Linked DNA regions of Variovorax paradoxus. Each later gene encodes a partner of the first gene's protein in a complex. Links are inferred from orthologs where the notes say so. Each region holds a gene or a part of one and is shown on either strand. Other genes may lie near its edges.

The links. The genes of interacting proteins can lie anywhere in the genome.
Region 2: the proteins of mfd (region 1) and uvrA are in contact, whole or in part, in a crystal structure (PDB 4DFC), measured with the Escherichia coli proteins. The link is inferred for Variovorax paradoxus from one-to-one orthologs.

The regions. Positions count from the first base shown.
Region 1 is NZ_CP102931.1:2,704,670-2,708,848, reverse strand. The notes cover bases 113-4,163. They hold mfd (transcription-repair coupling factor), read left to right. Parts: upstream 113-480; coding sequence 481-3,963; downstream 3,964-4,163. Other genes in these bases: serB (phosphoserine phosphatase SerB), read left to right, coding at 3,960-4,163; ispD (2-C-methyl-D-erythritol 4-phosphate cytidylyltransferase), read right to left, coding at 113-357. Outside these bases: more of ispD, read right to left, coding at 1-112; more of serB, read left to right, coding at 4,164-4,179. UniProt on the Escherichia coli protein: Couples transcription and DNA repair by recognizing RNA polymerase (RNAP) stalled at DNA lesions. Mediates ATP-dependent release of RNAP and its truncated transcript from the DNA, and recruitment of nucleotide excision repair machinery to the damaged site.
Region 2 is NZ_CP102931.1:6,360,804-6,364,632, forward strand. What follows is about bases 41-3,741. They hold uvrA (excinuclease ABC subunit UvrA), read left to right. Parts: upstream 41-424; coding sequence 425-3,541; downstream 3,542-3,741. Other genes in these bases: NWF24_RS29775 (chloride channel protein), read left to right, coding at 41-406; NWF24_RS29785 (GntR family transcriptional regulator), read right to left, coding at 3,561-3,741. Outside these bases: more of NWF24_RS29775, read left to right, coding at 1-40; more of NWF24_RS29785, read right to left, coding at 3,742-3,829. UniProt on the Escherichia coli protein: The UvrABC repair system catalyzes the recognition and processing of DNA lesions. UvrA is an ATPase and a DNA-binding protein. A damage recognition complex composed of 2 UvrA and 2 UvrB subunits scans DNA for abnormalities.

The DNA.
Region 1 (4,179 bases):
GCAGCGCGCCGCGTCGTGCACCAGCACCCAGTCGTGTGCGCCAGCGCCCTTCTGCCGCAGCGCCACGAGGCCATTGCGCACCGTGGCCGCGCGGGTCACGCCGCCCACGCGCAGCAGGTATTCGTTCTCGGCGGGAAAGCGCGGCAGCACCGCATCCACATCGCGGTCGTCCGGCGACACCACCAGCGCCAGCCCGGCGAAGCGCCCCGCCAGCGCGCGGAAGGCCTCCAGCGTGTGGGCCACCATCGGCAGGCCGGCCAGGCGCCGGTACTGCTTGGGCTGGGTGGACTGCGCATGCCCCGCGCGATAGCCGGAGCCGGCACACGGGATCAGCACGAAGAGTCGGGAAGAGGACATGAGGGAGGGCCCGGCGTCGGCGGTGGCCGACAAGCGAATAAGGGGCCGCCATTCTAGAATTGCCCGTTACGCACACCCCTCGCCAGCCGGCGCGGGGTGTTGTGCATTTCCACCAAGCGTTCCATGGACCTCCCCCACCTCACGGCGGGCAAGCGTTTCACGCTGCCGCGTCCCCCGTTGTCGGCCGATGCCTTGCTGCTGGCGCAGCTGGCCATGCGCGAGAAAGCCGCGGGGCGCGCCACGGCGATGTTCACGGCCGACGCCAACGACGCCCAGCGCCTGATCGACGAGATCGCCTTCTTCGCGCCCGACCTGCGCTGTGCCCTGTTCCCCGACTGGGAAACGCTACCCTACGACAGCTTCTCGCCCCACCAGGACCTGATCAGCGAGCGCCTTGCCACCCTCTGGCGCATCAGCCAGAAAGAGGCCGACGTGGTGCTGGTGCCCGCCACCACCGCGCTCTACCGGCTGGCGCCGCCCGCCTTCCTGGCTGGCTATACCTTCCATTTCAAGGCCAAGCAGAAGCTGGAAGAGTCGAAGCTCAAGGCCCAGCTCACGCTGGCCGGCTACACCCATGTGACCCAGGTGGTGAGCCCCGGCGAATACGCGGTGCGCGGCGGCCTGATCGACCTGTTCCCCATGGGCTCGCCCGTGCCGTTTCGCGTCGACCTGTTCGACGACGAGATCGACTCCATCCGCACCTTCGACCCCGACACCCAGCGCAGCCTGTACCCGGTGCCCGAAGTGCGGCTGCTGCCGGGCCGCGAGTTCCCGATGGACGACGACGCGCGTGGGCGCTTTCGCAGCCGCTGGCGCGAACTGCTCGAAGGCGACCCGACCAAAAGCCGCATCTACAAGGACATGGGCAACGGCGTGGCCACCGCCGGCATCGAGTACTACCTGCCTCTGTTCTTCGACGAGACGGCCACGGTGTTCGACTACCTCGGACCGGATGCCACCGTGGTGCTGCACGGCGATCTCGAACCGGCTTTCCAGCATTTCTGGCAGGACACGAACGAACGCTACCGGCTGGTGCAAGGCGACCCCGAGCGCCCCGCCCTGCCGCCCGAGGCGCTGTTCCTGAACGCCGAGCAGTTCTACCAGCGCGCCAAGCCCCATGCGCAGCTCGCCATCCGCGGTGACGTGCCTACGGACGCACCCTATGCCGAGTTCGACAAGCTGCCACCGTTCGCCGTGGTGCGTGGCGCCGAAGACCCGTTGGTCGGCCTCAAGGCCCACATTCGCGCCACACCGCACCGCGTGCTGCTGATCGCCGAAAGCGACGGCCGCCGCGAAAGCCTGCTCGACTTCCTGCGCGCCAGCGGCGTGAGCCCGCCGGCCTTCGACTCGCTGGCCGAGTTCGAAGCCTCCGCCGACGAAAAGATCGGCATCGCCACCGCCGCGCTGGCCTCGGGCTTCGCCTGGCGCGAACAGGGCATCGACCTCGTCACCGAAACCGAGCTGTTCGCCACCGCGCCCACCACGCGCCGGCGCAACAAGAAGCAGGAACAGGTCAGCGACGTCGAGGCGCTCATCAAAGACCTGTCGGAGCTCAACGTGGGCGACCCGGTGGTCCACAGCGCGCACGGCATCGGCCGCTACCGCGGCCTGATCCACATGGACCTGGGCCAGGGCACCGATGCCGAAGGCAAGCCCCTTCTGCAGGAAATGCTGCACCTGGAGTACGCCGACAAGGCCACGCTCTACGTACCCGTCTCGCAGTTGCACCAGATCAGCCGCTACACCGGCGTCAGCGCCGACGAGGCCCCGCTGCACAAGCTGGGCTCCGGCCAGTGGGAAAAGGCCAAGCGCAAGGCCGCCGAACAGGTGCGCGACTCGGCCGCCGAGCTGCTCAACATCTACGCCCGCCGCGCTGCGCGCGAGGGCCACGCCTTCCGCTACTCGCCGGCCGACTACGAAGTGTTCTCCAACGACTTCGGCTTCCAGGAAACCGCCGACCAGAAGGCGGCCATCCACGCCGTGGTGCAGGACATGATCTCGCCCCAGCCAATGGATCGCCTCGTGTGCGGCGACGTGGGCTTCGGCAAGACCGAGGTTGCGCTGCGCGCCGCCTTCATCGCCGTCACCGGCGGCAAGCAGGTGGCGTTTCTTGCGCCCACCACGCTGCTGGCCGAGCAGCACTACCAGACGCTGGTCGATCGATTCGCCAAATGGCCAGTGAAGGTGGCAGAGATGAGCCGCTTCCGCTCGGCCAAGGAAATCACCGCCGCAGCCAAGGGGCTGGCCGAAGGCCAGGTCGACATCGTGGTCGGCACGCACAAGCTGCTCTCGCAGTCGGTCAAGTTCAAGAACCTGGGCCTGCTCATCATCGACGAGGAGCATCGCTTCGGCGTGCGCCACAAAGAGGCGATGAAGGCCATGCGCGCCGAGGTCGACGTGCTGACGCTGACGGCCACGCCGATTCCGCGCACGCTGGGCATGGCGCTCGAAGGCCTGCGCGACCTGAGCGTGATCGCCACCGCGCCGCAGCGCCGGCTGGCCATCAAGACATTCGTGCGCAACGAAGGCACCGGCGTGATCCGCGAAGCCGTGCTGCGCGAGCTCAAGCGCGGCGGGCAGGTCTACTTCCTGCACAACGAGGTCGAGACCATCGAGAACCGCCGCCAGAAGCTCGAAGAAATATTGCCTGAAGCCCGCATCGCCGTGGCCCATGGCCAGATGCCCGAGCGCGAACTGGAGCGCGTGATGCGCGACTTCGTGGCGCAACGCTACAACCTGCTGCTGTGCTCGACCATCATCGAGACCGGCATCGACGTGCCGACCGCCAACACCATCGTGATGAGCCGCGCCGACAAGTTCGGCCTGGCGCAGCTGCACCAGCTACGCGGCCGCGTCGGGCGCTCGCACCACCAAGCGTACGCCTACCTCATGGTGCCCGACACCGAGGGCCTGACCAAGCACGCGGCGCAGCGGCTCGACGCCATCCAGCAGATGGAAGAACTGGGCTCCGGCTTCTACCTGGCCATGCACGACCTGGAGATCCGCGGCACCGGCGAGGTGCTGGGCGAAAACCAGAGCGGCAACATGATGGAGATCGGCTTCCAGCTCTACAACGAGATGCTGAGCGAGGCCGTGCGCGCGCTGAAGGCCGGCCAGGAGCCCGACCTGCTGTCGCCGCTGTCGGTCACGACCGAAATCAACCTCCACGCACCCGCCCTGCTGCCCGACGACTACTGCGGCGACGTGCACCTGCGGCTGTCGTTCTACAAGAAGCTGGCCACCGCAAAGACGCCCGACCAGATCGACACGCTGCTGGAAGAAATCGTCGACCGCTTCGGCAAGCTGCCGCCGCAGGCGCAGACGCTGATCGACACGCACCGCCTGCGTGTGCTGGCGCGGCCCTACGGCGTGGTGAAGGTCGATGCGGCGCCCGGCATCATCAACATCACCTTCAAGAAGGACGCGCCGGTCGATGGCATGGCCATCATCCAGCTGATCCAGAAGAACAAGCACATCAAGCTCGCCGGCAACGAAAAACTGCGCATCGAGCGCGAACTGAAAGAGCCGAAAGACCGGGCCCAGCTGGTGCGCGACGTGCTGCGCAGCCTGGGCCAACCCATCGTCAAGGAAACCGTCACCGCATGAGCGCTACAGAAATCTCCCCCGGCCTCGTCATCCAGCGCGTGAAGCCACCGCTCAAGCTCGCCGACTTCAAGCTGATCGCGTTCGACATGGACTCGACGCTGATCAACATCGAGTGCATCGACGAAATCGCCGATGCGGTCGGCAAGAAGGCCGAGGTGGCCGCCATCACCGAAGCCACGATGCGCGGCGAGATCAAGGACTTCAAGGAAAGCCTGC
Region 2 (3,829 bases), 3.7 Mb from region 1 along the record:
CGTGCTCAAGTTCATCGCCACCTGGCTCACGGCCTGGTGCGGCGTGCCGGGCGGCATCTTCGCGCCGTCGCTGTCGATCGGCGCGGGCATCGGCGACGCGGTGGCGCGGCTGGCCAGCAGCGACCAGGGGCCGGCGCTCATCGCCATGGGCATGGCCGGCTTCCTGGCGGCGGTGACGCAGGCGCCGCTCACCGCCTTCATCATCGTGATGGAGATGGTCGACGGCCACTCGATGGTGTTGAGCCTGATGGCCGCGGCCATGCTGGCCAGCCTGGTCTCGCGGATGATCAGCCGCCCGCTGTACGACACGCTGGCCGAGCACATGGTCGGCCGGGCAATAAGCAGTACGGGCAGCACCGAGCCGGTGCATCCGCCCAAGCCTCCAGAGCCCGGCCACTCGCCATGAAATGCGCGGCGGTCTATCATGTCCGGTTGCCCTCGGACGATCGCCCCCTTGAATTCAATATCCACTGAAGACACCGCAGCCGACGCCGAAAGCGCACGCGATGCGGAACGCGAACGCGCCACCTACCTCGGCGCGGTGCTCGCGCAGCAGCGCATCAGCATCCGCGGTGCGCGCACCCACAACCTGAAGAACGTCGATCTCGACATCCCGCGCAACAAGCTGGTGGTGATCACCGGCCTGTCGGGCTCGGGCAAGTCGAGCCTGGCCTTCGACACGCTGTATGCCGAAGGGCAGCGGCGCTACGTCGAGAGCCTGTCGGCCTATGCGCGGCAGTTCCTGCAGCTCATGGACAAGCCCGACGTCGACGTGATCGAGGGCCTGTCGCCCGCCATCAGCATCGAGCAGAAGGCCACAAGCCACAACCCGCGCTCCACCGTGGGCACGGTGACCGAGATCCACGACTACCTGCGCCTGCTGTACGCCCGCGCCGGCACGCCCTACTGCCCCGACCACCACCTGCCGCTGCAGGCGCAGACGGTCTCGCAGATGGTCGATGCCACGCTTGCGCTGCCGGGCGAACCGCGCCTGATGATCCTGGCGCCCGTGGCACGCGAGAAGAAAGGCGAGTTCCTCGAACTCTTCGCCGAGATGCAGGCGGCCGGCTATGTGCGCTTTCGCGTGGACGGGCAAACGTACGAATACAACGACCTGCCCAAGCTCAAGAAGACCGAGAAGCACGACATCGACGTGGTCATCGACCGCCTGCGCGCGCGCGCCGACATGCAGCAGCGGCTGGCCGAGAGCTTCGAGGCCGCGCTGCGCCTGGCCGAAGGCCGCGCCATCGCGCTGGAGCTGGGCGCTGAAGGCGCAGCCGACAAGGAGCACCTGTTCAACGCCAAGTTCGCCTGCCCGATCTGCCACTACTCGCTGTCGGAGCTGGAGCCGCGCCTCTTCTCGTTCAACTCGCCCGTGGGCGCCTGCCCCAGCTGCGACGGCCTCGGCCACCGCGAGGTGTTCGACCCGGCGCGCGTGGTGGCCTTTCCTTCGCTGTCGCTCGCCAGCGGCGCCATCAAGGGCTGGGACCGCCGCAACGGCTACTACTTCAGCATGATCGAGAGCGTCGCGAAGCACTACAAGTTCGACGTCGACGCGCCCTTCGAGTCATTGCCGGCCTCGGTGCAGCAGGTGCTGCTGCACGGTTCGGCCGCCGAGGAGATCAAGTTCAACTACACCATGGAATCGGGCAACTTCGCGGGCAAGAAGCTCACGAAGAAGCATCCCTTCGAGGGGATCATCCCGAACATGGCGCGGCGCTACCGCGAGACCGATTCGGTGATGGTGCGCGAAGACCTCGCGCGCTTTCGCAACCTGCAGCCCTGCCCCGACTGCGGTGGCTCGCGGCTGCGGCCCGAGGCGCGCAACGTGTTCCTGGTCGACGAATCGAACCGGCCCGCCGACGGCAGCGAACCACCGCGCATGGCGATCTTCGAGCTCAGCCGCCTCACGCTGCGCGATTCGCTCGCGTGGTTCCATACGCTCAAGCTGCGCGGCGCCAAGGCCGACATCGCCGACAAGGTGGTGCGCGAGATCGGCCTGCGCCTGAAATTCCTGAACGACGTGGGCCTGAACTACCTGAGCCTGGACCGCAGCGCCGAGACGCTCTCGGGCGGCGAGGCGCAGCGCATTCGCCTCGCGTCGCAGATCGGCTCGGGCCTCACGGGCGTGATGTACGTGCTCGACGAGCCCAGCATCGGCCTGCACCAGCGCGACAACGACCGGCTCATCGGCACGCTGAAGCATCTGCGCGACATCGGCAACAGCGTGATCGTGGTCGAGCACGACGAAGACATGATCCACGCCGCCGACCACGTGATCGACATGGGCCCCGGCGCCGGCGTGCACGGCGGGCGTGTGATGGCGCAGGGCACGTATGCCGAGGTTTCGTCCAACCCCGACTCGCTCACCGGCCAGTACCTGTCGGGCACGCGCAAGATCGAAGTGCCGAAGCACCGCACCGCGTGGCTGCCCGTCGTGAACAAGCCCGCGTTCAACGAAGGCAAGAAGGCCTCGCGCTTTCCGCCGAGCCCCGCGGCCGAACGCCGCGCCGCACGCGAGGCCGCCCACCTGGCCACGCAGACCGATCTGCAGGAAATTCGCGTCGTCGGCGCCACCGGCAACAACCTGAAGAACGTGAGCGTGGCCTTCCCTGTCGGCCTGCTGACCTGCGTGACGGGCGTCTCGGGCTCGGGCAAGTCGACGCTGGTGAACGACACGCTCTACACGGCAGTGGCGCGCACGCTGTACCGCGCGCACGAAGAACCGGCTGCGCACGAATCGGTCGAGGGCATCGAGTATTTCGACAAGGTCATCAACGTCGACCAGAGCCCCATCGGTCGCACGCCGCGCAGCAACCCGGCCACCTACACGGGACTGTTCACGCCCATCCGCGAGCTGATGGCCGAGACCAACACCGCGCGCGAGCGCGGCTACGGCCCGGGCCGCTTCAGCTTCAACGTGGCGGGCGGGCGCTGCGAGGCCTGCCAGGGCGACGGCGTGGTGAAGGTCGAGATGCACTTCCTGCCCGACGTGTACGTGCCCTGCGAGGTCTGCCACGGCCAGCGCTACAACCGCGAGACGCTCGAAGTGCTCTACAAGGGCAAGAACATCGCGCAGATCCTCGAGATGACGGTCGAGACCGCGCACGAATTCCTGAAGGCCGTGCCCACCATCGAACGCAAGCTGCGCACCCTGCTCGACGTGGGCCTGAGCTACATCAAGCTGGGCCAGTCGGCCACAACGCTGTCGGGCGGCGAGGCGCAGCGCGTGAAGCTCGCGCTGGAGCTCAGCAAGCGCGACACCGGCCGCACGCTGTACATCCTCGACGAACCGACCACCGGCCTGCATTTCGCCGACATCGAGCTGCTGCTGAAGGTGCTGCACCAATTGCGCGACGCGGGCAACACCATCGTCGTGATCGAGCACAACCTCGACGTCATCAAGACGGCCGACTGGCTCATCGACATGGGTCCTGAAGGCGGTGCCGGCGGCGGCATGGTGGTGGGCGAAGGCACGCCGGAAAGCATCGCGGCGAACGAGGCGAGCCACACGGGGCGCTACCTGAAGCGGCTGCTGTAGCCGCTTCTCGTCATCAACCTCAGGTCGTCGTCTGCACGTGCAGGCGGCTGGTCTTGCAACGGTGGAGCGCGCGGTAGTGCTCCAGCGGCCGGCCGTTGGCGCCGTAGGCGATCGATTCGATTCGCAGCAGCGGCTCGGGCTGCGGCAGGTTGAGCAGCTGGCAGGTCTCGGCGTCTGGCAGCACCGCATCGATCCAGCGTTCGGCGCGCACCAGGCGCAGGCCGTACTGGCGGCGCAGCACGTCGTAGAGCGAGCGGTCGTCCAGGCGCGTGCGGTGCAGGCCCGGCG